4 regions of the Paenibacillus sp. NMA1017 genome follow, and region 1 is predicted to be linked to each of the others. Evidence: riboswitches for the same ligand, from Rfam matches in the RefSeq annotation. Region 1 holds a riboswitch; each other region holds the start of a gene.
The links. Region 1 has a riboswitch for thiamine pyrophosphate ahead of tenA (thiaminase II). Riboswitches for the same ligand answer to the same signal wherever they lie in the genome.
Positions count from the first base shown of each region.

Region 2: another riboswitch for thiamine pyrophosphate. It lies ahead of AC5ELV_RS05040 (thiamine phosphate synthase); the one in region 1 lies ahead of tenA (thiaminase II).
Region 3: another riboswitch for thiamine pyrophosphate. It lies ahead of thiC (phosphomethylpyrimidine synthase ThiC); the one in region 1 lies ahead of tenA (thiaminase II).
Region 4: another riboswitch for thiamine pyrophosphate. It lies ahead of AC5ELV_RS17470 (ABC transporter substrate-binding protein); the one in region 1 lies ahead of tenA (thiaminase II).

Region 1 covers NZ_JBZXYR010000005.1:262,474-270,385, forward strand. The annotation lists gene thiE (thiamine phosphate synthase) at 1-500, opposite strand, end outside; gene thiD (bifunctional hydroxymethylpyrimidine kinase/phosphomethylpyrimidine kinase) at 497-1,327, opposite strand; gene thiM (hydroxyethylthiazole kinase) at 1,324-2,169, opposite strand; gene tenA (thiaminase II) at 2,241-2,930, opposite strand; TPP riboswitch at 3,068-3,170, opposite strand; gene AC5ELV_RS15500 (AEC family transporter) at 3,349-4,302, opposite strand; gene AC5ELV_RS15505 (NAD-dependent malic enzyme) at 4,376-6,097, opposite strand; gene AC5ELV_RS15510 (glycosyltransferase) at 6,619-7,740, shown strand; gene AC5ELV_RS15515 (polysaccharide biosynthesis protein) at 7,745-7,912, shown strand, end outside.
Region 2 covers NZ_JBZXYR010000002.1:19,650-27,561, forward strand. The annotation lists gene AC5ELV_RS05020 (ThiF family adenylyltransferase) at 1-350, opposite strand, end outside; gene AC5ELV_RS05025 (thiazole synthase) at 347-1,114, opposite strand; gene thiS (sulfur carrier protein ThiS) at 1,117-1,320, opposite strand; gene thiO (glycine oxidase ThiO) at 1,317-2,465, opposite strand; gene AC5ELV_RS05040 (thiamine phosphate synthase) at 2,530-3,123, opposite strand; TPP riboswitch at 3,388-3,496, opposite strand; gene AC5ELV_RS05045 (ABC-F family ATP-binding cassette domain-containing protein) at 3,591-5,144, opposite strand; gene AC5ELV_RS05050 (hypothetical protein) at 5,329-6,318, opposite strand; gene AC5ELV_RS05055 (hypothetical protein) at 6,305-6,859, opposite strand; gene AC5ELV_RS05060 (hypothetical protein) at 6,861-7,256, opposite strand; gene AC5ELV_RS05065 (hypothetical protein) at 7,297-7,776, opposite strand; gene AC5ELV_RS05070 (hypothetical protein) at 7,827-7,912, opposite strand, start outside.
Region 3 covers NZ_JBZXYR010000010.1:119,657-127,568, forward strand. The annotation lists gene AC5ELV_RS21060 (Fe-Mn family superoxide dismutase) at 1-1,213, opposite strand, end outside; gene AC5ELV_RS21065 (alpha/beta hydrolase) at 1,473-2,510, opposite strand; gene AC5ELV_RS21070 (IclR family transcriptional regulator) at 2,809-3,552, shown strand; TPP riboswitch at 3,708-3,820, shown strand; gene thiC (phosphomethylpyrimidine synthase ThiC) at 4,007-5,851, shown strand; gene AC5ELV_RS21080 (hypothetical protein) at 5,975-6,127, opposite strand; gene AC5ELV_RS21085 (YitT family protein) at 6,634-7,470, shown strand; partial or broken gene AC5ELV_RS21090 (SdpI family protein) at 7,676-7,861, shown strand; gene AC5ELV_RS21095 (DUF1648 domain-containing protein) at 7,872-7,912, shown strand, end outside.
Region 4 covers NZ_JBZXYR010000007.1:54,234-62,145, reverse strand. The annotation lists gene AC5ELV_RS17490 (zinc-dependent alcohol dehydrogenase family protein) at 1-582, opposite strand, end outside; gene AC5ELV_RS17485 (EAL domain-containing protein) at 981-2,042, opposite strand; gene AC5ELV_RS17480 (bifunctional 2',3'-cyclic-nucleotide 2'-phosphodiesterase/3'-nucleotidase) at 2,315-4,426, opposite strand; gene AC5ELV_RS17475 (pyridoxamine 5'-phosphate oxidase family protein) at 4,650-5,084, opposite strand; TPP riboswitch at 5,361-5,470, shown strand; gene AC5ELV_RS17470 (ABC transporter substrate-binding protein) at 5,659-6,702, shown strand; gene AC5ELV_RS17465 (MTH1187 family thiamine-binding protein) at 7,197-7,490, shown strand; gene AC5ELV_RS17460 (ABC transporter permease) at 7,487-7,912, shown strand, end outside.

The sequences.
Region 1 (7,912 bases):
ATTCCCGCTTTACGCATCTCATATAAAATTGCCGGTCCATGTACAGCATGGGCATCATCCTTCGAGATGGTGGGATAGATTGGCCCGACGCCAAGATAATCAGCACCCTGCAGGATGGCACGACGTGCTTCCTCAATGGTATGGGCGGAGACGCCTAGAATTCGATTTCCGATTCGCTCGCGGACAGATTCGGCGGATTCATCGTCCTGACCGATGTGAACACCGTCAGCGTCGAGTTCAAGAGCCAGCTCCACATCGTCATTGATGATGAAGGGGACACCAGCGTGGCGGCACAGTTCCTGTAGCTGGCACGCAAGTTCGAACATAGGAACGCCCGTTAACGCGCCAAGACCCTTTTCCCGGAACTGGACCATGGTTGCGCCTCCAGCCAGAGCCTCCTGCACAACCCAGCCTGGTTCCGCGAGGCAATTCACGCTTCCAAGCACCAGGTACATCTGTAGCTGGCGGCGCACCACCTCTGACAACATTCTGCCGCTCATAGAAGCATCTCCTGACGACGACGGAAGGCCCAATGATTGGTGGGCCCATGTCCTTGTCCAAGCTGCAAAGATTCCTCAATCGCCGCCTGGATGAAGGCTTTGCCATTCAAGATAGCCTCCGGTACAGACATCCCTTTCCCTAATTCCGCGGTAATCGCTGCCGAGAAGGTGCACCCAGTTCCGTGTGTATGGACAGTCCGTACTCGCTTGCCGCTCAGCTCTGTAAAGGCGGTTCCGTCAAAGAGCAGGTCGACAATCTGTTCGCTGCTCTCGCTCTCGTCAGAGTGGCCACCCTTGATCACAACGAATTTTGATCCCATACTGCTAATATGTCTTGCAGCCTCGCGGCGATCCTCCATCGTACGGATACTGATCCCGGTCAGGGCTTCCGCCTCCGGAATATTCGGTGTAACGACCAGGGCCAAGGGGAGCAAGTCGTCCTTCAAAGCTTGCACCGCTTCCAGTTGCAGCAGTTCAGCGCCTCCCTTGGCAATCATCACGGGATCGACGACGACCTTTTTCCAGCCGAACTTTCGGATCTGCTCGCTCACAAGTCGGATGATGCCCGCATTAAACAGCATGCCAGTCTTCAGGGCATCCACTCCAAGGTCTAATCCTACAGCTTTGATCTGTTCCGCTGTTGCTTCCGGTGGCAGCGGATATACGCCGTGAACCCCTAAGGTATTCTGTACGGTAATGGCCGTAATAGCTGACATGCCGTACACGCCAAGTTCTTGAAAGGTTTTGAGGTCGGCCTGAATTCCTGCCCCGCCGCCACTGTCCGAACCGGCAATCGTCAGTGCTCTGGGTACACGAACGTCTGTCATCGAGCACCACCTGCTGTGGTTGTTCCGGCTTCACGGACAGTGACATGCCCCTCCAGCGAACCTGTATGTAGTTTGGCGAGCTCGTCGAGAAAGGCAATCTGGAAGCTGCCGGGCCCCAGCTCTGAGGTGCATGCTGCGGCTCGGGAAGCTGCTGCACCGTAAAATGCCAAGCCTGCTGTACCTGCGAGCAGCAGGTTGGGTTCAACAGCTGCAAAGGCACCTAACACAGAGGTCAGCAGGCAGCCTGCTCCGGTTACCTTCGTGAGCAGCGCGTCTCCACCGCTAATCATTCGTGCTTCGGCCCCATCGGTAATGACGTCTTCTTTTCCAGTGATGACTACCATTGTATTGAGCGTTCGAGCAGCCCGAATTGCCAGATCGACATTGCCGTTGTCAGCACTGTCACCAGCATCTACGCCTTTAATCTCACGGGCTTCTCCAACAAGATGCGCGACTTCGGCTGCATTGCCTCGCACCAATGAGATTTTGACTTCTCTCAGGATTCGTAGTGCCGACTCAGTTCTAAAGCTCGTTGCTCCCGCACCGACCGGATCTAGCAGGACTGGGACACCGTGTGCATTTGCTGATTGTCCAGCAATGATCATGGCATCCACCAGTTCGCGGTTCAGCGTACCGATGTTTAACACAACGGCACCCGCTATTTTTGCCATGTCTGCTACTTCCTCGGGTGCATAGGCCATCACCGGGGAGGCGCCCAATGCATACAGGCCGTTGGCCGTAAAGTTGGTGACTACCACATTGGTCATATTGTGAACGAGGGGTTTGCTGTTTTGTACCTTCGTCAGGAGATCCGAATAACTTTGTTCCCATGTACTCATCATGATTATCCTCTCTATAGTTGGTGGTTCAACAGGGCATTAACCGTACTTCATGTATCGAATTGCCAGGCTGACTATTCCAAGACCGCTGCCTGCATCTGGACCGGCCATTCTTCCTGCTTATAAGCCATGTCCCAGAACTTATATTCCAGCTGGCAGCTCAGTATAAAATGCTCAATCATCCGCTCCCGCTCAGCAGCCGTTGCGTCTTCCGCCCAAGCATCTACACGTTCTCGGAACTTGAGTGTTGTATCATCAAGCTGGTCTCCATAGAAGCCCATCCATTCATAAAACGGATGGGACTCATCCGGCTTTACTTCATCCAGCAGCCTGCGACCAATCTCGGCATACGTCCACATACATGGCAGCAGCACAGCCAAAATCTCGCCCAGGCTGCCCTCATGCGCGACCGTTAGCATGTGACGGATATAGTGATGGGCCGACGGAGCGAGTGGATATCCCTGCAACTCTTCATAGGTCACCCCTGCGACAGCACAGAAATTTTGATGCGGATGAACCTCGCTGTGTAGAATAAAAGAGATTTGTTCATTAAATACAGCCATGTCCTCCCGATTCGTGCATTTGGAGATTGCGATGCCGTATATCCGCATGTAGGCGTTCAAATATTCAAAGTCCTGTTTTACATAGTGAATCAGCTGTCCCCTTGTCAAACTTCCTTCAGCAATACCTCTCACAAAGGGATGCTCAAAAATCGCTTGAAAAATGCCGTCCGCCTGCCGACGGAGTTTTTGTGTAAAACTCAATTTCCCCACCTCCATCAAATTGAAGAGCAAGAAGTCCTGTAAGGATACAATTCCGGAACAACGCTAAAAAGCCGCCCCGGAAAATGGAGCGGCTTCAACAATAGGCCCAATACGCAAAAAAAACGCTTGAAACCTTATATATAAAGGCTCCACTTTCCTACGCTAGTGCGAACTAGATCAGGTTCAAAGGGTCCAAGATACGTTCTTGTCTCAGCCATAGTGGCTCCCCTAGTGGACTTCTATTCTTTTGACTATTACTGTACATTCGTTCATACGCTATGTCAAACATACGTCTATCTGGTCAAAGGTCAAGTGACAGAGCTGAAGTTGGCTTTCGAGGGGAAAAGGTGCTGGAGAAGGTCAGTTCCGTCTACACGAAGGAGTTCGCGGCAGGCTCCAGTGTCTAAAAAATCAGAATTTATACCAAAAGAGAAATCAGTACTGGGAGTGTAACGAGCGATATGACAGCACTGATGACAAAGGAGGAGGCTGTTTCTGATTCCAGGCTTTCAAAACGGGTGGCGATCATAGCGGCGACTGCTGAACCCGGGAAGGAAACGAGCAGAACTGCCTTCACAGTATCTGCAGACGACAGACCGCACAGGTAGGCGATCAGCAGCATTAATAAAGGCTGTACAATTGTTTTTAACAGTGCGATGGCAAAGGCACTTACACTAAAACTAATGTTGCGTACGCCAATGGTCACTCCGACCGCGAATAAAGCGGCCCCGGACGTAATGTCTCCGATTTGATTCAACGATTTGTTCAACAAATCCGGTGAATGGAAGCCGAACAAGGTCAAAATTACACCAATCAGTGGAACCAGCGCCAGCGGTTCTTTTAAGCCATGAAGAATGGAGTCCCAGATTAACCTTCCGAGGTGACCGTTCCGTTCCTTGCCTGAATTCCGGCTGGCTACGGTAGCTATAATAGTAGCCGCCGGGTCAAGGACGGCATTGACTACAATTCCCGTAAGCGCAATCGGAATGGCGACAGCAGAGGAACCGTAGATGGCTCCAAGCACCGGGATACCCATAAAAGCAAAGGTAGGCTGTGCTGAGTTCAAAGCAAACATGGCGGCATCCTTCACTGACTGCTTCCTCGCAAAGCGGGACAGTAGAAGGAGAACGGCAAAAAAAACGACAATGCCAATGAACAGAGCCAGCAGGAATGGCCATTGCTCGATGAGTGCTTTCCTGTCCGTTGTCGTGATACCGATGAATAGATGCGCAGGCAGTGCAAATTTGGTAACCAGTGCATTTAGGGCCTTGGAGGAAGAGGCATCAAAGCTTTTGTAATGCCCCGCTAACCACCCTAAAATAATTACGAAAAAAATCGGCACCAAAATATACAAGATATGTCCGACACTCATAGATCGATTCTCCTCGCTTGAACTGACGTATTCTGCCTGTCTGAACAAGGCAATATTTTTCCTAAACGGGGCATTAGTGAGGGTGATGAATTACACTTTCCACTGCTTTGACCTTCGTATATTCCGGTTTCCACATTGCATCTCGTATAGCTTGTTCCACATTTGAAATGTGTGCTTGAGCTACCTGATCCTGAATCGCGGCTTTCGCAACCGCAACCGCAACAGCGTACGAAACATCACGTAATTTTCGGATATGAGGGAGCAGCGCACCGCCAGGCTTATTCGAATCCACGCCATTGGCAACGGCATCTGCTGCGGCTGAAAACATGGCAGGCGTAATCCTTTTGGCTTTCACTACAATCGCACCCAGACCTAGTCCCGGGAAAACAAAGGCATTGTTCGCCTGTCCAATTTCAAATTCCGTACCGTTATAGGTAACGGGCTCAAAAGGACTTCCGGTAGCGATCAATGCTTTGCCATCGGTCCACTGTATCAAATCCTCGGGTACCGCTTCGGCAAGGTTTGTAGGATTGGACATGGGCATGATGATCGGGCGTTCCACATGCTTGGCCATTTCCTTGATAATCTCTTCTGAAAAGGCACCTGCTACACCGGAAGTTCCAATCAATAGAGTAGGCTTCACCTGACGGATGACCTCCAGCAGTGGTATTTTGCCGTCATCCGACCGCGTCCATGAGCTGACCTCTTCTTTTTTACGTACATATGGTTTCTGATAATCCAGGACATCTTCCATATCGTCCGTTAACAGTCCGCGGTAATCAAAAGCCCAAAATGGCTTGAATGAATCTTCCTCCGAAAGACCATCCGCGATCATGGCTCCCCGAATTTGGTCAGCGTTGCCGATTCCTGCTGCCCCCGGGCCAAAGACAACTACTTTTTGCTCACGCAGCGGAATCTTGGTGACACCTACTGCCGAAAGAATCGCAGCCAAGGTTACCGCACCTGTGCCTTGTATATCATCGTTGAAGGTGAGAATGCTTTGTCCGTATTTTCTTATAATATGGCGGGCATTTACGCTACCCACATCTTCCCAATGTAAAAGCGCCTTCGGGAATTGAGCTAACGTTTTGCTGATAAAAGTATCAATAAACTGGTTATAGGCTTCTCCGCGAACCCGTTTATGGCGGTTTCCGATGTACAGCGGATCATTCAGCAGCTTTTCATTATTCGTGCCTACATCCAGTACAATGGGCAGCACCCGCCCTGGATGAATGCCTGCCGCAGCTGTATACACAGCAAGCTTACCGATAGCAATGTTAATCCCCCCGACACCCCAGTCTCCGATGCCCAAAATACTTTCAGAATCCGTTACGACGATCAGATCCACATCTTCACCACTCAAACCGGAATTATAAAACGCTTGTCCAATACCGTTCGGGTTATCTATCGACAAATATACGCCCCCAGGGCGGTTGTACTCGTGACTATATTCTTGAATCGCGGTTCCGACGGTCGGCGTATAGACTACGGGTAGCATTTCACTTAAATGATCGGTTAGTAGCCGATAGTAGAGGACGACATTTCGGTTGTGGAGGTCGTTGAGAGAAGCATTTTTACGCAACATGGTAGGTTGTGCGAGAAATTGCTGATATGCTCGTACGCTCTGTTTCTCCAATGAAAGGACGGTTGGAGGAAGGATTCCATCCAAACCCAGTTCTTTGCGTTCTTCTTCTGTAAAAGCGACACCTTTGTTCAGTAGGGGATTTGCCAACACATCCTTCCCCCGTAAAGGAGTAGATAATGACCCATCGCGATTGACATAAAATGCTTCCATAGAAAGACCTTCCTTCTCTTCATTTTTTATATTGTAAGGATTTTACAAAATTCGATTCCAGTCGCTCCGAAGTGCAAGATATAGACGAACTAAACCATTTCGATCTATATCTTGTTCATTGAAAGTCGCTTATCGGATTTTTGCAAAATCCTCAATTATTCATAATGAAAGATGACATGTTGTCCATAGTATGGACGTGCCAATTTGTTTTATTCGTTCATTTATCTATGACAAAATAACCATATTTATTTCTCCCTATCGGTCTAGAAGAACTAATTTTCGATATGGATTTGCTAACTGATGCTGATGATTTCGGTTCTAATGAATCAGGTCCAAATACTCTGTTTTTATCAAATATGAAAATTAGTTTTTCTTCTCTTCTTCCCTTATATATCATGGAGTGTCAGCTATTTTGTTAAGAAAATATGAAGTATTTGGACATTAATTTAACCTCTATAAACAAACATTCTTAATTCTTTTTCAACAAAATAGAACTATTCGGAGGAAAAGGAGAGGTTTGTGTGCAGGGACCTATAGCCATTTTTAGCGATAACGACAGGGCTATTGATTATCCCAATGTGATTTGTTTTTACCAATATATACAGTGCAAGGACACGGAGGCAGCTTCAGTCTACGAGAACGCATGTTGTTGCTTGATTGATTATAGGGAGCCGGGGCAGGCGGTGCGGAAAGCCAATCAGATCCGTAGCCAATTTCCGCAAATGCCATTGTTACTGGTAACGGATGTAACATTTCCGTTCAGTGATCAGCATATGGTGCAAATCACCGGAGTAGGCCGTTTGCGCCTGCTATTTTGGCAAGCCAATAACACCGAAGAGATGCTTTCGGAAATACAAAGCTTGCTTTATCCCGAGTATTCGACCAAAAGCCAACATATTGCATTTATCTTGTCTGTATATAACGAAGAGCAACGTTTTGTTCATGTCAAAACCTTTGCTGAACGACTGCAAGCCTTTATCCGCAGCCATATTATTGAAGGTTCGATTTATCTCATTGATGATGGCAGCCACGATGGTACCAATGCCTTGATTAAAGCGCTGGAGGCAGCAACGGACTTGTCCGTAAACCGGATTAATCAGAATCTTAGTCCGCTGCTTCAAACAAGGGAATTGGGACGCAATACACGTAAGGCAGGGACGTATCTGGAAGGGATGCGAACCATTGGTGCGGATTACTATGTATTTGTGGACGCGGACGACTCCTTTTTTATTGAGGATATTGCCAGAATGATTAATGTTGTTCAGCAGGGCTATTATGATGTCGTGATCGGAACCAAGGATATGACCGCCGAGAATCGATCTTTATTGCGATCTGTTGTCAGCTTTGGTAAACGGGTCATTTCCCGTCCTTTTTTACCAACAGGTGTGGTGGATTCCCAGACTGGGCTTAAAGTGATGAGTTCGGTTGCAGTGAAACGGATGTTTCCGCATTTAAAGGAACAGCTCGGACTGGCGCTGGATCTAGAAATGATGTTTATTGCCAAGCGACTCCAGCTTCGTGTGCTGCAATTACCCGTCAAATGTATTGACCGGGATGGATCGCACATCCATGTCTGGAAGGATTCTATTCGTTTTTTACGCTCCATCATTGATATTTGGCGACTGGATCGGCGGGTGAGATAACAACGTGAACAACCGATTGCGATCGTTGATGTTTCCTCTCTTTAATGTGCTGCTTAACGGATTTAATTTTTTCTTCCACATTGCAGCGAGTTGGTATCTTACCGGACAAGCTTATGGCCAGGCGAATGCGCTGCTGGCACTTTTTGCACTTTTATCCGTTTTGGGTTTATCC
Region 2 (7,912 bases), on a different contig from region 1:
TCCAGTACATGTGCATGGATAACCGTTTCCGAATTAATATCCTTTAATCTTCGCTGAGCAGCTACTGCTTTGGGATATCTTTGCGCAGCATCACTTTCCTGAAAAAGCTGCTGTCGCTGCAAATTGCTCCATTCCACATAATCCCGGTCTACGAGGCTCACTGTACCTACGCCCCCGCGGACGAGCGTTTCCGCAATACCTGTGCCTAGCGCTCCGACCCCTACGATCAGTACGTGAGAGGAAGCAAGCCGGCGTTGTCCTGTCGGTCCAAAGGGCGCGAATCTTTCCTGTCTGGAATAACGATCACTTGGATGTGTTTCTCCTGCACCGGATTTGTCAGTTACCTTCATGCCTGAACCATGCCTTCTGTCGGACTGCTTGCTGAAGCATAACGTTTTACAGGAATCATCCCCGCCTCAAAACCATATCTTCCAGCACGAACAGCCAGTTTCATTGCCTCAGCCATTTTTACCGGGTCCTTCGCTCCTGATACGGCTGTGTTCAACAAAACAGCATCTGCCCCCAACTGCATCGCCATTGCCGCGTCACCGGGTGAGCGAATACCCGCATCGACAATAACCGGAACTTCCGCTTGTTCAATAATTAGCTCTAATGAAAATGGATTGAGCAAACCATGTCCTGTACCAATCGGTGATGCTCCAGGCATAACGGCGTGTACTCCAAGCTCTTGAAGCCTCTTTGCTAGAATCACATCGTCCGATATGTAGGGCAGCACGATAAAACCTTCTTCTAACAGCTTATCACTAGCTTTCAACGTTTCAAAAGGATCAGGCAGCAGTGTCTTGCTATCCCCAATGACTTCCACCTTAATCATATCGCACAGGCCGGAGGCTTTTGCCAATTGGGCAATACGAATCGCCTCCTCTGCTGTTGTAGCCCCTGCTGTGTTGGGAAGAAGTGTATACCGGCTCAAATCCAGCATATCGAGAAAATGCTGCTTATCCCGTTCCTCCAAGTTCAATCTCCGTACAGCAAACGTCAATATTTCCGTCTCAGCAGCCTCTACGGCTTGGGATTGGATATCCAGATCAGAGAATTTTCCTGTTCCCAACAACAGCCTTGAGGTAAAAGATGCTTTTCCAATGGTTAACATGATCAACCGCCTCCCACAAAATGTACAATCTCTAGGCAATCTCCATCCTTCAGTACCGCTTCATCATGATCTTCACGGGTCAATATATGCCGATTCAGCTCCACCACTACGGTTTTCACCTTTACATCAAGCTCATGTAGCAATTGATCCACATGAGTGATTCGATTAGAAAAGGTCAGGCTCTGGCCGTTAATCGTCAGCTTCATAAGCTTTCCTCCTTGAGGAGCTCAGAAGAAAATCTACTTATCCCAAATTCAGCCGCACCAGCCCCATTAAGCATAGCTGCCATCGCACGCCCGGTAGCATCACTCAGCAGGACACCGTTGCGATAATGCCCGACTGCAGCATATACGCCCTCGACCCCAGGTACACTGCCAATAAAAGGATGACCTGATGCGGCCTGCGGACGTAAGCCCGCCCAAGCGCGCATAAAAGAAGCTTCACGAACGCGCGGCAGCCAGGCAGAGGCACGTGCCAGCAACCCCTCCAAGCCTCCTACGGTCACCTCTTCGTCATATTGATACGGAAGACTCGTTGCCCCAATCCAAAGCTCGTTATTCTGTTTAGGCACGAGGTAAATATCATCAGCACAAATGGTGTATTCTAACGGGTGATCCTTCAAGGAGACCGCTACCGCTTCGCCCTTGACCGGATAAAGTGGATATTCAAACCCAACCTGCGCTAGCAATTTCATGCTATCCAAGCCTCCAGCAATAATGACCTGATCGCAGGAAAAAAAGCCACTATCTGTTCGGACACCGCAAACACGACCATCCTGTATGACCAGTTGCTCTGCCTGTGTACCAGACCATACCGTTGCTCCCAGCACCGCAGCAGCACCTGCATAAGCACGGCAAAGCTGTACAGGAGCCACTTGTGTCTCCTTTGAACGATATATTGCCCCGATCGCTTGTTCATCCAAACCAGGAATTCTGCGGGCCAATTCCCTCGCATCCCACCAGATAGAACAATCATCCTCTCGCGTTTTAGCAGCTTTCCAGCGCTTTTGGCCTTCAGTTTCCGTACGGAAAGGGGTCACAAATCCTTCTGTACGGAATTCCACCGAAATACCCGACAAACGCTCCAGATCACAGACAAGCTCAGGGAATGCATCTCGACTTCTGCGAGCAAATCGTGCCAGCTCAGAGTCGGTGAACTCTTCACTTTCCGCTGCCAGCATTCCAACCGCTGCTCCTGAGGCTCCCTCACCCGGGATCAATCGTTCCAGCATGATCGTACTTCTTCCCTCCTTGGCCACATGATAAGCTATGGAACTGCCGATGACACCTCCACCTATGACCAAGCATTCAGCATGTCCTATCGCTCTTGCCTCTGTGTGTATCTTTAGCATTTGTTCCGTGTCTCCTCTCCATAAACCCTTCTGCTTTCAGCTTGCCTCTACTCTCGTTTTCTCGCTACAGGCTGTGAACTACAAGATCTGCCATTCGCCTATATTCCATCGCAGCTGCAACGGGCGACTCAGCCTCCCATATACCAGACATCACCGCAATTCCGCTTGCTCCGGCCCTATAAAGCTCCGGGATATGATGCGGTTGTATGCCGCCCAGCGCGATCACCGGAATGTTCGACAGCCTGCAAATATGTTCAAGCTGAGCTAACCCCCGCGGTACAATACCGGGCTTACAATGGGTCTCATATACGTGACCATAAAGTACATAGTCCGCACCTGCCTGCTCGGTAGTCTGCGCCTCCTCCAAGGAATGCACAGACACTCCACAGCGTGTACTCTTAGGAAGTAGGCTTTTCACATCCACAACAGGTAATCCATTAGCTGGTAGTTGGACGGCTCCAACCAAAGTAAGTAAAGCTACATCCACACGATCATTTACTACAATTTGTTGCAGAGGAACTTCCTGCTCCACCATGCTGCGAGTCAAAGAAAGCAATGCAGAGGCACCATTCTGTTTTAAACGTGCGTGTACATAATGAACATACGGACAAATCACAGCAGCCACTTGGGCGGCTTGTGCAAAAGTGCCCTTTTCCATCGAAATTGCGTGTAATTCGATTTTGTCTTCACCTCACATTGGATTAAAGGATCTAAGCTTAGCCAGCCACGTCTACCAGCAGGAATGAAAGGGGATTGTATGTGAATCGTCTACGGAAGCTCGAACAACTTAAAATGAACGAAACGCAAAAAACCACTTCCCCAAGGAAGTGGTTTAACGAACGTCCAATAATCGAACGGACCATGATATCCGTATACGTGTATCGTCCCACGCACAAACAAAAATAAAGATGGCGTTGCCTTGTTTGTACGGCGCTCACTTCCCTACGCTGGCATAACCCAGATCAGGTGCAAAGGGTCCGAAATCCATTTATTCCGTCTCAGCCGCATGGGCGGCTCCCCTAGTGTGACTATTTTATTGTATAAGCTAAAGATAGCTTAGCATATTTTTCTAATTCTGCAAACCCCACTTCGTGTGAAATTTGCCAGAACTGGATTTAGTTGATTTTAGTTAACTTTACTTGACCACTCTTCCACATTCCACGTTTTGGTTACCCAATCCTCGTAAAAGTCCGGTTCGTGAGATACAAGCAATACGGTCCCTTTGTATTCCTTCAAGGCACGTTTCAGCTCATCCTTTGCTTTAACATCCAAGTGGTTGGTAGGCTCATCGAACAGTACCCAGTTGCTTTCACGCATTAACAGTTTGCAAAGACGGACTTTAGCCTGTTCTCCACCACTGAGCGCAGATAGCGGACGCGTGATATGCTCATTCTTCAAACCGCAACGCGCCAAATGCGCTCGTACTTCATGCTGGTTCAAATGCGGGAATTCATTCCACACATCGTCAATCGGTGTAATTTTCTCCGCCTTTACTTCCTGCTCAAAATAAGCGGGCTGCAAAAAATCACCTTGATAGGTTTTTCCACTGATTGGTGGAATTTTTCCCAATATGGTTTTGAGCAATGTCGATTTACCGACACCATTGTAGCCAACAATTGCAATCTTTTCGCCACGTTCAATCGTCATGGACATTTTAGGCAAAAGGGCATGCGTATAACCAATCTCAAAATCAATACCCTCAAATACCGTCTTTCCGCTTGCACGTGCTTCTTTAAATTGAAAGGTTGGTTTTGCGGCTTCTTCAGGCTTATCAATACGTTCGATCCGATCAAGCTGTTTTTCACGGCTCTTTGCTCGGCCTGATGTAGAGGCACGCGCTTTATTACGCTGAATAAAATCTTCCTGTTTCTTAATAAAATCCTGTTGCTTCTCATAAGCATCAATATGCTGAGCTTTGTTCAGATCCGCCATTTCAAGAAACTTTTCATAGTTAGCTGAATAACGGGTCATCTTGGCAAATTCAAGATGGTAAATAACATTAACGACCTGATTCATAAATTCAGTATCATGTGAAATAAGAATAAAAGCATAGGGATAGTCCTTCAAATAGCGCGTAAGCCATTCAATATGCTCTACATCCAAATAGTTGGTAGGCTCATCCAGCAGCAGGACATTCGGCTTTTCCAACAGCAACTTAGCAAGAAGCACCTTTGTCCGTTGCCCACCGCTAAGTGCAGATACATCCCGGTCCAGTCCTATGGCCGAGAGTCCCAGTCCATTCGCCATTTCTTCAACCTTCACATCAATGAGGTAAAAATCCCCCATATCCAATTGCTCCTGAATTTCACCCATCTGTTCCAGCAGCACTTCCAACTCTTCAGGAGAAGCATCCCCCATTTTGTCAGTAATCTGCATCATTTCCTTTTCCAATTCCAACAAAGGAAGAAAAGCGTCTTTCAAAACATCACGTACCGTTTTGCCCGGTGTCAGCTTGGTATGCTGATCCAGATAGCCGTAACGTACACGTGGAGTCCATTCCACTTTACCCTCATCCTTAAGCAATTTTCCAGTGAGAATGTTCATGAGTGTCGATTTACCGACACCGTTAGCTCCTACCAAACCTACACGTTCCCCCGCAAGCAATCGAAAGGAAACATTTTTAAATAATGCGCGGTCCCCAAAGTTGTGGGATACATTTTCTACAGTCAATAAACTCATAAGCTGTTTTTGGCTCCTTATTGTCATCGGCACTGCCGACTGTTCTTATTTCATATGCATTTCGTTTCTTTCAAAGCTTTATTGTAGCACATTCTGCATCCATATCGGAATATTGAAAACAGTGAATTTTAAGGTTTTTTGGTATGGATCTGCCTAAAAAAAGAAAAACCACCCATGAGGGTGATTATTTTAAGCCATTATAACATTTGTACTCAAAGTAACCCGCAGCTGCGGCAGATTTTTCATCCGTGAAACGTTCACTCGCTTTAAAGGGAGCTGGGCATGAATCTCTATAAAAATATTTCATTCCAGTATCTGGTTCTATGCCACCGATAATGTCTTGCTTTCTAACGACTCTCCCACCACCAAATCCATAGTTATTGTAATACCTGTCTCCGACCGGAATGCCTTGGATAAACGCGATCAGACCCACATCATCTACCGTGTTGTACCACTCCTCTTGCGGAATGATCGGTAGCGTGAACGAGTAAGTTATGCCGTTACGTGCTGCTTTTTCGTTATGAACATTAATAATTTGTGCTAGGTCCTCTTGAACACTGCGAACAATGGTGGAACGACGTATTTGCTCAAAAGTTTCTGAATTATTCAGCAAAGATATAGCGGTCTGATCCTGAAGTTCCTTTTGAAAGCCCTCCACCCACCTGTGATTCCGAGCATCGTATGCGTGCACATAATTATCCAAGGTGAACCCGACACTGTTGCCTACTGAATCAACATAGGCATATGGCTTTTTTTCGCTCCATTTGTGGCCAATAGCAGCTTGTCCATGCTCGTCTGTATAGGCTTCTGAGGTGAACGCATAATAACCATCATAATCCAGAATTACAATAGCTGGTATGTAATCCAATAATGCACGTTGTGCTACTATATCCCCATCAATGCCTACATTAAGAAAAAGGGTGTGCAGGAACGTCTTCAGCGCTGCTTCTTTATCTACCCGAAAAAACTTATCCGATCCGTATCCGGCCTCGCGTTCCTGACGTTCATTCTGTGAGAGCACAACCCCTGCATCCTGAACTGCGGTACGGAGAGCCGACGTATATTTCATTTCTAGCTGCTGCACTTCACGCTGATTCTGCACCCGTAAGTCACTAACTACACCAAAGGGCAAAAACAAAAGTATAAATATGACTGCAAAATCAGTAATCTTCATTCAGAACCATGCCCCCGTAAGAAGCTGTAACTGCCGGTTTGCCACTATCTGCCCCGCCAAGAAGCCATGATTTGTACAAGTCCGCAGGAGTCCGATTCGTATTATGTAACCGGACCGTAAAATAATCCCCGGCCATCAAGGTATACCGACGTGTCTGATCTGATTTTGACTGCTGATTGTCAGGAAACAGTACAGGCAAGATTTGCGGATTATAGTACCCATCATATACAGTTTCATAATTGCCCAGAAAACTGTCTGGCTTCGTGGCATCTGCATAGTCCGGTACATACTTTTTGTGCATATGTTCCAAGTCAACTTCGTACGTATTGCCTGTCAATTCCAGATCACGCATAAAATCGTTATACATCGTCGGTGTAATGTAACCTTTGGTTCTTGCCATATCAACAAAACGTACTGTTGAATGATATGTATTTAACCCGGATATATCATCCTGCCGTTCAGCAGCTTGTGCTGCGGGTACGATGTACAAAAGCAATACAGCGAGCAGCGCCCCCAACAGCTTCGATATTGTTTGAACCACTTCAGTCTTCCCCCAATTTCTCAAAACGTACAGATGTTATGTCCCCATTCCCATTCCGCTGTGGGTACATGGAATATATAGAGGAAGCATCCATGGTCGATACATCAAGCTCAAATGGTTCAGAAAATACATCATACTCTGTCCCGTCGACTTGAATCGAAATCCCCTCCTGTAAGTTCATGCGAATTGCCTGTATTACCTGAGTTCCTTTAATCCGTTCCGGCAACCCCACCCCAGTAGTACGGGCTATTCGCCCTTCAGAATGCTCCTCTTGCTGTGATCTTAATTCCAGTGCACCATCCAGCTGGCTGGACAAGTCTGCTGCCGTTACACATGCGGTTATGAACAGAATAACTGACACACCAAGCCGCAGCATACTTGAAGCGTGATCAGACATACTCTCATCCCCTTTATGATTATTATCTCTGCTGTAGTGCTTAGGACTGGGTAAACAACAACCCACGTACCACGTTCGATTTGTCTTTGACGATTTCAGCTTTAAATTTACCACTCGGATTTACGTATTCATTCTCTTTCTCATTAAGTGTATTCGTGATTTTCCCTGTCTTATCACTGCCACCATTCACGGCGCCATACTGTTCACTGTCTGGGCTAATGTTCAGAGCGTTACCGTACCACTGGCCTGCCATATTTTTGCCGGTTTTAATCTGAATGCCGAATTGGTCCTTCCCCTGAAACTTCCGCAGCGCATTGGTCACCTGGGAACCGCTAATCGTTGTGCCGTCATATACCGTAAAAGAGGCTTGAGACAATTCGGTCTGGATATCAGCAAAATTGTTTTGTGCCGTTTTAGTCGCCTCCTGGGCTGAAATAAATAGTATAACTACAATCGTAATTAGAGCGATGGTCAAAAATATCCCAGCGGCTACCTTTAAAGCTGTTGATGCGTTATTCATTATTTTTCTCTCCTAGCTTGTTATTTTGTATTAGTCATAGTAGAACTTTCTTACTGAATTTTTTGTATTTGTTCATAATAGTTATCCATTTGAACAAAGCTCATGCCGATTAACGGAATCACCAAATATAAAAAGA
Region 3 (7,912 bases), on a different contig from region 1:
ATTGAGTCAGATTCTGGTGCTTTTCGGCCTGTAAAATTTCAAGACGTCCTGCGCGCGGACTCCACACCAGGATAGCCCAGCCGCCACCCTCGACCTTTTCGGCTGCCGAACTGAATTGCTTTTTGAATGCATCGTAGCTGCCAAAATCCTTTTTAATCTGTTCAGCCAGCGGTCCGCTTGGGTTTCCACCGCCTTGAGGACTCATGATCGTCCAAAAAAGAGTATGCAGATAATGGCCTGCGCCGTTGAATGCCAGTTCGCGTTCCCAATGTTTTACGAGGTCAAAATCACCTGTTTTTCGGGCTTCTTCCAGCTTCTTTTCCGCTTTATTCAGGTCATTCACATAGCTCAAATGATGTTTGTCATGGTGAATGCGCATCGTTTTCTCATCAATGTACGGTTCAAGAGCATTATAGGGGTAAGGGAGCGGTGGTAGTCGATGTCCTCCAATAGGAACCGACCGGCCGATTAAGGCCTTTTCCGTTGCGGAAGGTTGCGCCTGGCTGGATTTGACGCCTTTAGTCGTCCATGTGCCTTCTCCCCTTATGCCTGCCTGCCGTTCTCGAAACGCTTCCTCTGGGTAATTCTCACCCTCTGCCGCTACATGATACAACCTAGCAGCCCTTGCGATGGAGCCGGGTTCTTGAAAGGGGGTTGTCGAGATCAGGAAATATTGGCTTTCATGGGCCGCGTGTAATACAACTCCAGCGGATTTTGGCTGATGACGCAATGCTTGACTGTGCTCACTCAGCAGACCGAGCTGTCGTACATACTCCTGTGACTGACGGTTTGCGGTTTGCAGCAAATCGTCCAACCGACGATTTAATTCTTGTGAGTCAAGTTGAGAGTTTGAGGCTGACTCTGACAATGGCATCTTTACAGATGATGATGCGTCTAATCCCCTTGACTGTTTTGAATGTTCAGTGAATTCGTGTGTATGTGCTTGTGGAGCAGCCGACATCTGTTTCCATTCCTGATACCACGCCTGATCTGCCGGATCGAGCGCGCTCCGTTGCTCTTCAAGCAACTCTATGGCGGTGCGTTCCGTCTGTTCGAATACAGTCCGCCAATCATCCAGCAGCCGTACATAAGTAGGCTCCAGTCCCTCGGTGGCGGATTTAATCACTTCCACATGCCAACTTTCCTGCTGCTTCCAATGCCGAATTTCCTCCAGCACACGTAAGGGCAGGAAAGACCCATAAGTACTCAACATCGTTTTTTACCTCCCGTATCCTACTATGGCTATCCGGCGGATCTGGCAGATCTGCCCTGGATGCATACGTACCCAGTATATTCGCTGTCTCATCGGGAATATGTCTATGAACTCGCTTAATCCGGCCACATCTGTTACGTAGAACAAAGAATACCCATGGAAAACGAAAAAGAAGCCCAGCTACGGCACGGGTTAAGTGTCCATAGGCAGGCCCCTTCAAGGTGAAGAATAGAATACAGTTTTTTTGAAAAATAATTCTTTACTTCGCAGTCGTTTGATTGTGGGCATCAGCGATGGTTTTCTTGTCCTCCAGCTCCTGTACACTGCTTAGAAACGTCGATACCCGCCGTAAATACTCACGGGGATGCTCTCTGAAAATAAGCTCATGTATCCCATTTTTGACTATCCATACACTGGAAAGCGGGTTGGTTTGATTGGCAGCGAGCTTTTCCGCAATAGGGTAAGGAGCTTTTTCATCCTGTGTACCATGCACAAACATGATCGGGAACGGATAGTTTTCCTTTTTAACCTCCTGATATGGAATCTGATGCAAGCTGGTGCCGTTCAAGACTGGAAACAGCAACTCCAGAATTTCCAAAGACGGATGTCTTGGCAGATTAATTTGATTGTGAATGTTATGGTACAGCGTATCCGGCTCTAGCAGGAAGGTGCTGTCCAAAATCATTGCGTCCACATCCTTGGTTTGCAAGCCCGCCTGAAGAGCGGTTCCTGCCCCCATGGAGAAGCCCCATACGATAATCTCCGACGAGCCGCGTTGCTTGGCAAGCTGGATCGCTCCGAGAAGCTGCTGGGATTCCGCTTTGCCTCCGGTTGCGACTGCTTTGCTGTTTTGGGACGCGAATCCATAATCGAACATGACCACATTAAAGTTCAAACTGTGGGCATAATGCGCCAGATCATACATGGGAATCCAGCTTTCTTCGCGGTTAGCTCCATAACCATGGCTGAAAATAATCGTTTTCCGCGATTGATCCGCCGGGATATACCAGCCTTGTACCATGCGGCTACCATCCTTGGCAGGGAAGCTGACTTCCTCATAAGGCATGTTTTTGGCCTGCATCGGATTAGAGTACAGCGGCGCGACGGTAGGATTCGTAAGTACCCATGCGATGTAAGCATGCAAGGCAATAAAACAAAACAGCAGAAAAAAGACGACCGACAACAGCAGAGCAATCACAACGTGCTTGAACCGCAGCAGACGGGGATTAAAGAGTGGGGTGGACGGCTCCTGAACAGCGGTCTGTAGCTGAGAGTTGCGCTGGGATGTAGAAATCATGTAAGAGCCTCCTTATATAAAATTGATCTTCATTTCATAGAATTTAGGTATAATTCCACTTGAAAATGATAGTGTATATCCGTATAGATACCTATTATCGTATGATGGGGGTTATCCAAAGTCAACGCCTGAACCGGAAAAGTAAAAATGATGCAAAGAATTGTCGATGTTTGTTCTCGTTCTGTAATATGGTTGTCACAAAAACATCGGTTTACAGTAGCCGCGACTATTCTATATAATTTATGTAACCATGTTTCATAGTGTGAAACGAATATGGATACAAGAGGAGCGGTTCACGATGGAAGACCGTAAATTAACCGTTCGCGCTGTAGAGCGTGCACTTGATATATTGTTGTGTTTTACCGCAGATTCGGATCTTGGCCTGACGGAGATTGCCTCCAAAATTGGTCTACATAAAAGTACGGTTCATCGGCTGCTGACTACGTTGGAGGATCGGGGCTTTGTCGTTCGGAATGCCGAAACGGAAAAATATCGACTTGGCTTCCGCATTTGGGAGCTATCCACGCATTTGTCCCAAAGTGACGAGCCGGCGGTGTTGTTACAGCCTGCAATGGAAGGACTACGTGACCGTTTGGGCGAGACGGTCAGCTTGTACTTACGGGACGGCAGCATGCGTATTCGCATACAAGCCGTGCAGAGCAATCAGGCGATCCGCAGGGTTGCGCCTGTAGGTGCGCGTATGCCGCTGGCTGTAGGGGCCTCCAGCAAGGTGCTGGCAGCCTTTATGCCGCCGCAGGAGCTGGAAGCCCTACTAAGCGGGAATGAATGGCCGCCCTCGGTAGACCCGGAGGTCTATAAAGCCCAGCTGCAGGACATTCGCGAGAAGGGCTATGCGACCAGCTATGAAGAACGGGAGCCCGGGGCCGCTGCTGTGGCTGCGCCAATTGTGAACCGGAAGGGACAAGTCACTGCGGCTTTATCTGTATCCGGTCCGGTCAGTCGGCTTGCACCCGAGACGCTACATGACTTTGCTCCGATTTTGATCGAAGCGGCGAAGGAAATGGGGCTTATGCTTCCGTAACAAGAATAAATACAGTTGCAGCAAGCAAAGTGATTTGATGAGGAGCGTCTCCTTGCTAAATGGAACCTAGAAGGGTTGCCAAAGCCATAAATTTGAAGTAGTCTGATAAGGATGGCGGGATGTCTGTTATGTCCGCCTCATGTGAATAGAAGTATCACAGTTACTGGGGGAGCCTGTAATGCCGGGCTGAGATGGAATCGTGCAAGATTCCGGACCCTTTGCACCTGATCTGGATCATACCAGCGTAGGGAAGTAATCGGCCATTGAAATGTATACGCAGCTGCTGTCTACGGTGACGCATTGGAATAGGATTATTCACATGTGCACGGTTTGGATAGCTGCCTCGTTAGATTAGCCGGTTCCCTGGGGAACCGGCTTTTTTGCATAGATCAGCGCCACCCTGGGAATGGTTCCGGATCGGTGTGTCATTTCATCGAAACGGGAGGAATGGACAATGAAGCCGACAAAAGTAGAAGGAACAAAAGGAACAGAATTGAAATCAGCAGAAGTAAGGTTGGCAGGAACAAGGGAAGTTGAGGTAGAGAGAACAAACGGGGAGCAAGCCAGTGGGGTAACGCCCTTTCCAGGGAGCCGTAAGGTATATATTCAAGGCTCGCGGCCGGACATTGCCGTGCCAGAGCGGGAAATTGCTCTCCATCCTACACATACGCCGCAGGGCATAGAGCATCATGAGCCATTGCGTGTGTACGATACAAGCGGTCCCATGACTGACGAAGCCTATCAGGTCGATATCCGTCAGGGTCTGCCTCCACTACGGCGAGCTTGGGCACTGGAACGGGGTGATGTGGAGGCTTACGAGGGACGCGCCGTCAAACCGGAGGATAATGGACTCAAACCTGGCTCCAAACGGGAGACAGTTGAATTTCCCGGCGTGACCAACCGTCCGCTTCGTGCTTCGCAAGGTCGTACAGTGACGCAAATGCATTATGCACGGCAAGGGATCATTACGCCCGAAATGGAATTTGCGGCGATCCGCGAAGGGCTCGAGCCTGAGTTTGTACGGCAGGAATTGGCGGCTGGACGAGCCATTTTGCCTTCGAATATCAATCACCCGGAAAGTGAGCCAATGGTCATTGGGCGTCATTTTCACGTGAAGATCAATGCGAACATTGGTAATTCTGCGGTTACCTCCTCGATCGAGGAGGAAGTGGAGAAAATGACCTGGGCTGTGCGTTGGGGCTCGGATACAGTTATGGACCTGTCCACAGGCCGTAATATCCATACCACACGTGAATGGATCATTCGGAATTCTCCTGTACCGATTGGGACTGTGCCGCTGTATCAGGCACTTGAAAAGGTGAACGGTGAAGCAGAGGCGCTGACGTGGGAGTTGTATCGCGATACGCTGATTGAGCAGGCGGAGCAGGGAGTGGACTATTTTACAATTCATGCGGGTGTATTGCTGCGGTATATACCGATGACGGCGAATAGAATGACGGGAATTGTATCCCGTGGCGGGTCGATCATGGCAGCCTGGTGCCTTGCGCACCATCAGGAGAATTTTTTGTATACACATTTTGAAGAAATCTGCGAAATTATGAAAGCCTATGATGTGGCCTTTTCTCTCGGGGATGGTCTACGTCCGGGTAGTATCTATGATGCGAATGATGAAGCACAGTTTGCTGAGCTGGAAACGTTGGGTGAGTTAACGCAAATCGCATGGAAGCATGATGTTCAGGTCATGATTGAAGGACCGGGACATGTCCCTATGCATAAAATCAAAGAGAATGTGGATTTACAAATGGAGATTTGTAAGGAAGCTCCTTTCTATACCTTGGGACCGCTCACGACGGATATTGCCCCCGGATATGATCATATTACCTCAGCCATCGGGGCGGCGATGATCGGTTGGTTCGGGACGTCCATGCTGTGCTATGTTACGCCTAAGGAGCATTTGGGTCTGCCCAATAAGGATGATGTCCGCGAGGGTGTCATTACCTACAAAATTGCGGCGCATGCTGCCGATCTGGCGAAGGGACATCCACGGGCGCAGCAGCGGGATGATGCTTTGTCCAAGGCACGCTTTGAGTTTCGCTGGCGGGATCAGTTCAATCTGTCGCTTGATCCCGAGCGGGCCTTGTCCTACCATGATGAAACGCTACCGGCAGAGGGCGCCAAGGAAGCACACTTTTGCTCGATGTGCGGCCCCAAATTTTGTAGTATGCGTATCACGCAGGACATTCGCGCCTATGCAGCGGATAAGGGGCTGAACACTCAAGAAGCAGTAGCTGCCGGGATGCGTGAGAAGGCAGAGCAGTATCGGGATGGCGGTCAGTAAAACGAATGTGTGAGTTTAGGAACGCATGAATTAAAAAAAGCCGTGGTTCTCTACAGTCGATGTAGGGAACTACGGCTTTTTGGCTTATGTAAAGCGAGATCATGCAACCAGATAAACGACGCCTTATTTTTTACCCATTTTTTCATTCAAAATGTCCTGAAAGCTGAGTTTCTTCTCCGAGCTATCTTCTTTCTTCTGCATACTCACCGCGTTGGCACGTTGGTATTGGTGGTGAAAGGGCATCAGGGTGTGGACGGTTAAGTTCATTGTATTCATGTAGGTCATTCCTCCAATTCCATATTGTCAAATTCAGATTGAGTTGCTTAAGACGTCTGTATAGGACTATTTGTATGTACTTATGTCGTATTGCTATGTAGGTTGCTTGGTAATGTTTCAATCATTATAACCACATTTTTTCAAAGTAAAACGCTTTTGACATAAAACAGGAAGATGGTCATATGTGTCCAAAATGCCGATTAGGAGGATGGTCGTTTTAGGGGAAAATGTGCCTAGGTCTAAAACAAGGGCTAGAGGCCCGTTTTCTTAGTTTAGTAGTCGGGATTGTGTTTTTTTGTCGAATAACCTTGTAAAAGGAGGATTTTGCGGACTCCTCAAGTCAGGATTAAGGCAGTCTGGTGGCGAATTAAAGTGTCAAAGTTGTATTGACTTTATGTTTGGTAGTAGATACCATGAACTGGTTGTCAGCGTATTTTGACAACAAGAGTCAGCCAATCGATCTGGCGATTCATCCTTTGAAATGTAGAGAGAGGATTAGAGCATATATGAAAAAATGTATTGCAGACATCGCATTTATTATTCTGGGTGCGTTTTTTTTCGCGCTAGCTGTTAATCTGTTTGTGATCCCGAATGAGTTTGGCGAGGGGGGCGTTACAGGGGTTACGATTATCCTGTACTACCTGTTTCAGTGGTCTCCCTCGATCGTTAATCTGGTGATTAATGGCTTGCTGCTGATTGTCGGATATAAATTTTTGGACAAGAGAACGACCCTGTACACTATAATTGCGGTCGCTTTTAACTCGCTGTTTTTACATTTAACGGTCAACTGGCGGATTGATTCGCATGAGCCGACGATTAATGCTGTATTTGCCGGAGTTTTGGTGGGGGTCGGCATTGGCTTAATTGTACGGGTTGGTGGCACTACGGCGGGGACAGTCATTTTAGCCCGGATTGCTAACAAGTATCTGGATTGGAATATCAGCTATGGCCTGCTGTTTTTTGATTTGATTGTCGCATTCTCTTCCTATTTTATTATTGGTCCAGAAAAATTGATGCTAACTATCGTTATTTTGTACGTTGGTACGAAGGTGATGGACTTCATGATCGAAGGACTTAACCCCAAAAAAGCGGTCATGATCATTTCGGAGCACCAAGATAAAATTGCCGAGATGGTTATTACGAAAATGGATCGTGGAGTTACTGTCCTGTCAGGCCACGGTTATTACACTAAAAATCCAAAAGAAGTGCTGTATATCGTCATTAGTAAACAAGAGGTGTCAGCGCTTAAAAAGATAGTGAAAGCTATCGACACAGCAGCGTTTATCACCATTCATGATGTGCGAGACGTGTTCGGAGAGGGTTTTCTGGATATTTCGAAGTAACTCGCATGCGCGAAGGTAAGGTTATAGGAGAATAGGGTAGGAAGTCGGTCCTGAGGGATCGGCTTTTTTGCTTTGTGATGTTTATTCCATTTTTGGTATTGGAAAATATGCATAATAAAGAGGAGTCACTTAAATCCCTGTTATATGGAGGGTTTGGCGGGATGGAGAATAAGGGTAATTTTAATGTAAGTTCCGTTGGCTACTTTCGAATGAAAACGCTTGGAAGAAAACGCATCGTATCTCTGCTTATATTTGGATAGCCTTTGGCTTAATCGGGATCGCTATAGGATTAGGACAAGAAGTTAATGTGTATATGATGCTCGCTTCTTGTTTACCGACGATGATTAGTTTTATTACTTCTCTCTTAATACGGATCGATTTAGCATATTAGGGGGATTTCCATGAGAAGTAAATTAAATTTTTCTAATGTATTGTCTTTTCT
Region 4 (7,912 bases), on a different contig from region 1:
ATTGCTGCTCGATGTGATAATTACCCGTGCTCCCGCCATCAGAGAGAATTGAAGCCCAAAGATGGAAACACCACCTGTTCCTTGCAAGAGCACCGTATCCCCCGCTCGCAGCCCGCCGGATTCCATCAGCATGCTCCATGCGGTTAATGCCGCAATCGGCAAGGTGGAAGCCTCCTCCCAAGAAAGGTGATCCGGAATGGCGACGACCCCTTCTTCATGCAGAACGATATATTCAGCCGCCACTCCACTGAGCGGGCCTCCCAGACTGTCCTTTAAGACCTCCGCTCTCGTGCTCCCGCCAATGAATTTCTGTTGTAAATTTGCCGCTACCCTTTGTCCAACCTGAAATTTTGTCACCCCTTCGCCCACAGCTACAATTTCACCCGCTCCATCGGATAACGGAATGAATGGAAATTGAATGCCGATCGGCATGACTCCGTTGATAACTACCAAATCACGGTAATTGAGGGACGCTGCCCTTATGCGGATCAGAACTTCTAGCCGTCCCGGCACCGGTGTGTCAAGTTCCGTCAAGGTTAACTCTTCAAAGCCAAAACCGTTTTTCAGTTGCACTGCTTTCATTTTGGTTGTCCTCCCTGTAATGTTAAACCTTTTATCTAATATAGATACAGTGTATCGATGAGGAAACACTGTTTCTTATATAGTACACTGTATCCAATTGTCTTCAAAACGTCAATCTTTACTTTAAAAATAAAAACGGTCGTAAACTGCTTCCGGGCTTTTAACGTTCCTTACCAAGTAAAATTGGAGACTGGGTGGCTTCGCTTGTCCAGAAGTTGCTCAGGTGGGCAAGCATGACCAAAAAACGCGAGCTGCAGGGGTGAAATACCCCCTGCAGCTCGCGTTTTTTACATTGATGGTGATATAAGCGGTGTTCAATAGAATCGGAATTTGCTTATGCCACTGCCTTATTTAAGCTCCAATTTTTATAAAATACGTCTACTTAATTTTGTTCCTGACTATACTACGCTACTAAGTATAAAATTGGAGGGCGGACCGGGCTCCGGCTTGCCAAACAAATAACCCTGTGCCAGGGACACACCTGCTTCACGACAAAATTCAAAATCCTCCATCTGCTCTACGCCTTCAGCCAACACTTGGCCTCCAAAACGAAAAGCCGATTCTACAATCCCTGCAATTTGTCGCTTCTGATCACTGTTACTATGACAGCCGTCAATTATACTGCGGTCAATTTTAACATAATCCGGCTGAAGGCAATTCATAAGCTCTGTCGTAGAATAACCTGCCCCCACATCGTCCAGGGCAACTGAAACTCCTCGATTACGATATTGCTCAAAGATATGATGCAAAAAATTAAGGTCGTCTATCTCTTCCGTTTCTACAACCTCAAATACAAAATCCTTCGTACTCATGGATAACCGATCAATCGTCTCAAAGGTGTGGTTCAAGCAATAAGCCGGATTATAAATGGTGGAAGGGAGAAAGTTAATAAAACGTTTAATCCCCGCCGGAAGGCATATTGCACTTTTTTCAATAGCGGAAATACGAGCCGAGCGATCCAGATGAGCATGCAAGCCAGCTTCACGGGCGATTTCAAACAGTCGGAAAGGCTGAAAAGGTCTCTCTGCATGTGACGGACGCAGTAAAAACTCAAACCCGATAATATTCAGCTTGTGGTCAACAATAGGCTGCATATGGCTGGAAAAACTTTGATCCTTAATAATACTCACGATATCCGGATGTTGCAGTCTGGCTTGCAATTGACTAAATAAAAGCCAGTCCTCATATCCTTCGACATGATGCAAGCCGGTCACCACAACTTGTATATGGTTCAAGTATTCCTGCGGCAGACGAGCCAGTCCGTTAACTAGCTGTTCCAGCTCTGAACGGCTGTCATAGCGAAACTCTATGCCGCCCTCACGCCCATGTTCCTGCTTCATTTGTTCCGATAGCATACCCAAACCATCTAATGCTGGAGTAAGCGACATCCTGGAATGCCTAATTCTGAGCAATCCTTGATCCTTAATAGGTAATATGATGCTGCAATTGCTGCATGTCATAATGGTCCTCCTCGGAACAATTTTCCGGTTTTTTCACCATTATATCACAAATAACTAGAACAAAAGTACTATATAATTACGTGATTTTACAAAAAATCAGCTTATTCTTAACGACAACTTAGGACTTAAGTATATATTCGACAAAAACAATACCTTTTTACACTCATGATAATTCGAGGGCTGTTGTTTTTGGTATTAAAAAAAGCAGCAAATCTCTTGGTTAAAGAGACTTGCTGCTTCATTCTGATATGGAGTGAAACTAAAATGCGAAGTTATTTGGACGCCTTTGGCTTCGTTGTTTTAACTGGTTTAACAGCCGCAGGTTTGGTCGTTTTAGCAGCTGGCTTTACTGTTGCTTTCGCGGGAGCCACAGCTTCCTTTACAGGAGTCGTTGCTGCACTAGGCTTAGCGCCAGCTTTTAAGCTGTATTTGGCAAAACCGTCTGCCGCGCTACTCAAGTATGAAATTTGTTGATTTCCTGCCAGCACATCTTTGGCATCAGGAGAGGACTCGAAAGTAACCTTTGCCTGACCAAAAGGAGCAATAGACCAATTGCCATCCGCCGCTGGATTAATCGTTCCGTTCGTACGGATATAGTCAATAATGACCTGGCGATTTTCATCCGGTGCTGCCATCACAATTCGTTTGCCATCTGGATTAGCCAGTTTGGATGAGGAAGCACGATAGTTATTGGTGGCTACGATAAATTTCTGCTCAGGATCAATAGCCTTCCCATTGTATTGCAGATCCTTGATACGATGGGCTGAAGAATCAATAATCGTCCCCTTGGCATCATATCGTGCAGGCTGAGTTACATCAATCTGGTAATTCACACCGTCAATGACATCAAAATTATAGGTTGGGAAATCTTTGTTGATCAGCGATTGCTCCTCAGTTTGCTTTGGATCAATACGGTTGAACTGCCCCGCAGACCACTCCAGCCATTCCTGAATTTCAGCACCGGTCACTTCTACAGCATGAACTGTGTTCGGGTACACATACAGGTCGGACACATTTTTAATCGCTACCGTACCTTCAGGAATATTGGTGTAATACTCGGCTCCGTTTCGACCGCCGGCCTTGAATGGAGCGCCTGCCGACAATACTGGAAGTTTTTCGTATTCAGTTCCTTTGAGATGGTTTTGAACATACCATTTCTGTGCATTCGTCACAATTTGAACGGAAGGGTCGTCCTGCACTAATGCAAAATAGCTGGTAATCGGTGCAGTCGTTGTTCCAACAGGTTGACGAACATAATCCAGCGTTCCTTGATGCTCGCTCTGGATCGCGTCTTTCAATTTAGTGTCAGGATTAAATTGCAAAGTTTGATCCTTGGCACTCAAAATCGGTCGCACTTGAGACTGAGAGTCAAGTACTCTCCAATCGCGGTTTTTCTTTTTTAGACTAAGATCAATAATACCCAGATCCTTGCCCCATGAAGAAGCTTCCACCGCCGGTACGCCGTTAATGGTTCCTTTATCTAAATCTACACCCTTCATATCTTTAAAATCAGGGCCGGGGAACGATTTATGAGCATGGCCGAACAGAATCGCGTTAATTCCTTCCACCTGGCTCAAATATTTAACGGCATTCTCCATCATTGGCGTTTGCGGCACATCTTCATAACCTGTGTGCGCAAGCACGATAATAATGTCAGCACCCTCTGCTTTCATTTGTGGAATAAACTTTTTCGCTGTTTCCACAATATCTTTCGTAACAACCTTATCCTTCAAATTAGCTTCATCCCACTGCATGATTTGAGGTGTGACCAAGCCGATGACGCCCACTCTAAGAGTATGATCGTCGCCCTTTTCATCCGTTACTGTTTTGTCCAAAATCTGATAAGGAGTAAAATAATTTTTAGTAGCTTGCCCCTCCTTATCAACATAAACATTCGCATTTACGTAAGGAAAGTCAGCTCCCTTGAGAGATTTATCCAGAAAGTCAAGCCCATAGTTGAATTCGTGGTTGCCCACTGTAGCCGCATCATATCCCATCAAGTTCATCATCTTGTAGACTGGATGGATACCGCCTTCTTTCTCGAAGGTTCTATTTCTGGCCATATAATCGCCTAGTGGATTGCCTTGTAACAAATCACCATTATCAAACAGCATACTGTTTCTTTTTTCACTACGCGCCTGTTGGATCAATCCGGCTGTGTTGACCAATCCAAATTCGTTGGTTTCTTTGTCCGAATAATAATCATAGTTCATCAGATTCGCATGAATATCCGTTGTTTCCATGATTCGCAAATTCACCGTAGCGCTATCGCGAGAATTGCTGGAACTGCTAGCTGCCCAGGATGGAGCGGCTAAAAACACCAGCATACTACAAGCTACAACGGCTGCTGTCAAACCTTTAAACCCATTTTTACGAAATAACAAAATATACCCCTCCTCATTAAGGTGTATGCCTCATATACATACTTTTGCACATATATGTAAGCCTTGAACCCACCATTTCTATTTTAATCCAACGCCAGACAAAAGAGTAGTCATTTACTTAAAATTATTTATGAAAAAATAATTAATTTTCTCAAACATAAAAAAACCAGCACACCCCCTAAAAAAGCTCGGAGATTCACTGGTTTATCCATTTATATTCGTATTATTTCTTCCACATCTGGCGCTCCGTTTGCTGACCCACATACTCAATGCGAGTCGGATTCACGTCCAAAATGACATAATCGGGATCGTCTGGTCCTGAAAACCATTCCTTCAAGGAATCGTTCCACACTTGTTTGCGTAGTCCCTCATCAGCTGTAATCTGGACGGTAGCCTCCACTTCTACGACTTCCTTCGTACCGCCAACTTCATAGCCCAGCAGCAGATAAGCATTCGGATTGTCCTTTAGCTCATCCACTTTATGCGTTTTGCGATCTGTCGCCAGATGAATGTTCATTCCATCGTTAAAAAGGGCCATATAGCGTACTTTCGGTTTGCCCCCCTCTACCGTACCTAACGAGCAAAATTTGTTGTTATCCAAAGCCTTCACAATGGCTTGTTCCAGTTGGTTGCGATCCAATGTTTCCGTTTTACCCACAGTACAACAACTCCTTTTCACGAATTAGAATTCGAATTCTCTACGGCCATGCCATTGGGCACCAGCCCATCTGAACCTACTTGCGCAGCTGTTCTGAAAATAACACGACCGGATCGAATCGGATTGATTCACGCTCATTTTCAGATCAAAGCTCACAGTAAAAGTGTACCCTGTCGTTCGGCAAATGAACCGTCATCTCTCCCTTCATGCTGGACAGACCCGCATTCAAGGCATATAATCGTCGTAGTAAACCCGAATAAATGAACCCATTAAACCATACAATGCCAGGGGTGCTGGAATCGGCCGGCTGAGAGTGTGTCCCAAGACACTGACCCTTACAACCTGATCTGGGTAATGCCAGCGTAGGAATGCTTAAGCAAGATGTGCCCTTTTTACATAGGACCATCCCTTACTTTGGTATATACAAGCGCAAGCGTCCCGGAAACTCGGGGCGCTTTTTTTGTTGAAGATTAAGTTGGAAAGATCGCGTCCGGCAGATGTTATTTTTAGAAAATGGGGAACTTAAGCTGTCTGATTGGACGGATAACGGGTAATTAAAGGAGAGAACACAACGATGAAGCGCATGAAAATGTTAAGCCTGGGACTGATCAGTCTGTGGCTCATGGCCCTGACCCTCACCGCTTGCGGTGGAAGTCCCCCCACATCCCAAGAACCGGCTACCGCTACCGACACTCAAACGTCTACTCCGGCAAAGGAGCTCAAAGATGTTAAAGTCGTGCTCGACTGGACACCCAATACGAATCATACGGGACTCTATGTCGCCAAGGACAAAGGATTTTACGAAAAAGCGGGCTTGAATGTCCAAATTGTTCAACCTGGTTCAGGCGGAGCCGATCAAATGGTTGCTTCTAATGCTGCACCTTTTGGTATCAGCTACCAAGAAGGCGTCACACAGGCTCGTACACAAGGCGTGCCGCTTGTATCCATCGCTGCGGTGATTCAGCATAATACCTCAGGCTTCGCAGCCCCGGTAGATCGCGGAATTAAGAGCCCGAAAGATTTTGAAGGTAAAAAATACGGCGGTTGGGGCTCTCCCGTAGAAGAAGCGGTCATGAAATCCATCATGGATTCAGACAAAGGCGATGTGAGCAAAGTGAAGATCGTCAACATGGGCAATGCAGACTATTTTACAGCCGTGAAGCGGGATATCGACTTTGCCTGGATTTTCTACGCATGGACCGGAATCGAAGCCCAGCTTCGAGGTGAGCCTTTGGATATGCTGTATGTAAAAGATTATTCCAAAAGCCTCGATTACTATACGCCTGTAATTGTGAGCAACGGACAGACGATAAAAAATGATCCAGAGCTGGTCAAAGCGTTCATGGACGCTACCGCAAAAGGCTATGAATACACCATCGCCCATCCGGAAGAAGCCGCGGACATCTTAAGCAAAGCTGTACCGGAGCTGGATAAAAAGCTGGTACTTGCCAGCCAAAAATGGCTAAGCCCGCGTTATCAGGACGATGCCGCGCAATGGGGTGTGCAAAAAGCGGAGATATGGCAAAACTATTCGGACTGGATGTACGAACGCAAGCTGCTCAGCAAGCCTTTGGAAGTGGATAAAGCCTTCACAAACGACTTCTTGCCCAAGCGCTGATCATTTGTTAAAACGCTAAATAAGACTGAACTAGAGAAGAGAACGAAGCGCCACTACGCAGTCGGATGGTGCTTCCCATCGCTGTTGTACCCAGATTTCTTTTATGAATATCCAGAGGTTAAAATCTGGGTACAAAGGCGAACGCTAACGCTTGTACAGCACCATTCCGCCCACTTCGTTCTCGTTCCACTTGGTTATTCTTTAGTCTCATAGTATCTAAAGCGCAAAAACAGATGCGCTTGTGTGTAAAAATGCCACACAACCTAGCTTTAAAAATAAGGTGCTTTTAAGGCGGTTGGCAGCGTAGCGGTTCATTTGAATCTGGAGAAGCGCAGCGTTCGCCTTTGCCGTTGGATTCTTACCTTTTAAAATTTATTCAAAGAATCCCACGGCAACAGCGATCGTAAGATCAAATGAAACGCGAAGCGGTCTCACCCGCCTTAAACCACCCGATTTTCTCTAAAACACTCCAAATGAAGGACAGGTGAATTTCCATGGCTAATACACTGCTCAGTATTCAAGTAATCCCTAAAACTCCTAATAACGAGGACTCTTACCCGTATGTTGATAAGGCGATTGAGGTCATTCAACGCTCCGGCGTCAAACATCAGGTGAATCCATTGGATACGACCATGGAGGGCGAACTCGACGAGTTGCTGAGAGTGGTTAAAGAAATGCACGAGGCTTTGACGGAGGCGGGCAGTCCCAGCGTCATTTCACAGATCAAAATCGCACATAACCTACAAGGCATCAGCATGAACAAGCTGACCGAGAAATATCGCCCATGAATCCGAAAGGCAAGAACGCATCCTGGTGGAAAAGCGTATGGCCGCCCTTTGTGGCGGTCCTCTTCTTTTTAGCGGCCTGGCAGGGGGCGGTTTCCTATTTGCATGTTGAATCCTGGCTGCTGCCTGCTCCATCCCTCATCGTACAAGAGGGCATGGCCCAGATGGCGCTGCTTGGTGCCCATACATGGGCTACAATTCGCCTGACACTTGCGGGATTCGCTATAGGGACAGCAACAGGACTGTTGATCGCCATCGTTCTTCATACAATTCCTTTTCTCAAATCCGCCCTGTATCCGCTGCTTATCCTGAGCCAAAACATTCCGATCATCGCCCTGGGGCCGCTACTCATGGTGTGGTTTGGTTTTGGTGTGCTACCCAAGCTGATGGTCATTACCTTAGTATGCTTTTTCCCCGTGGCTGTA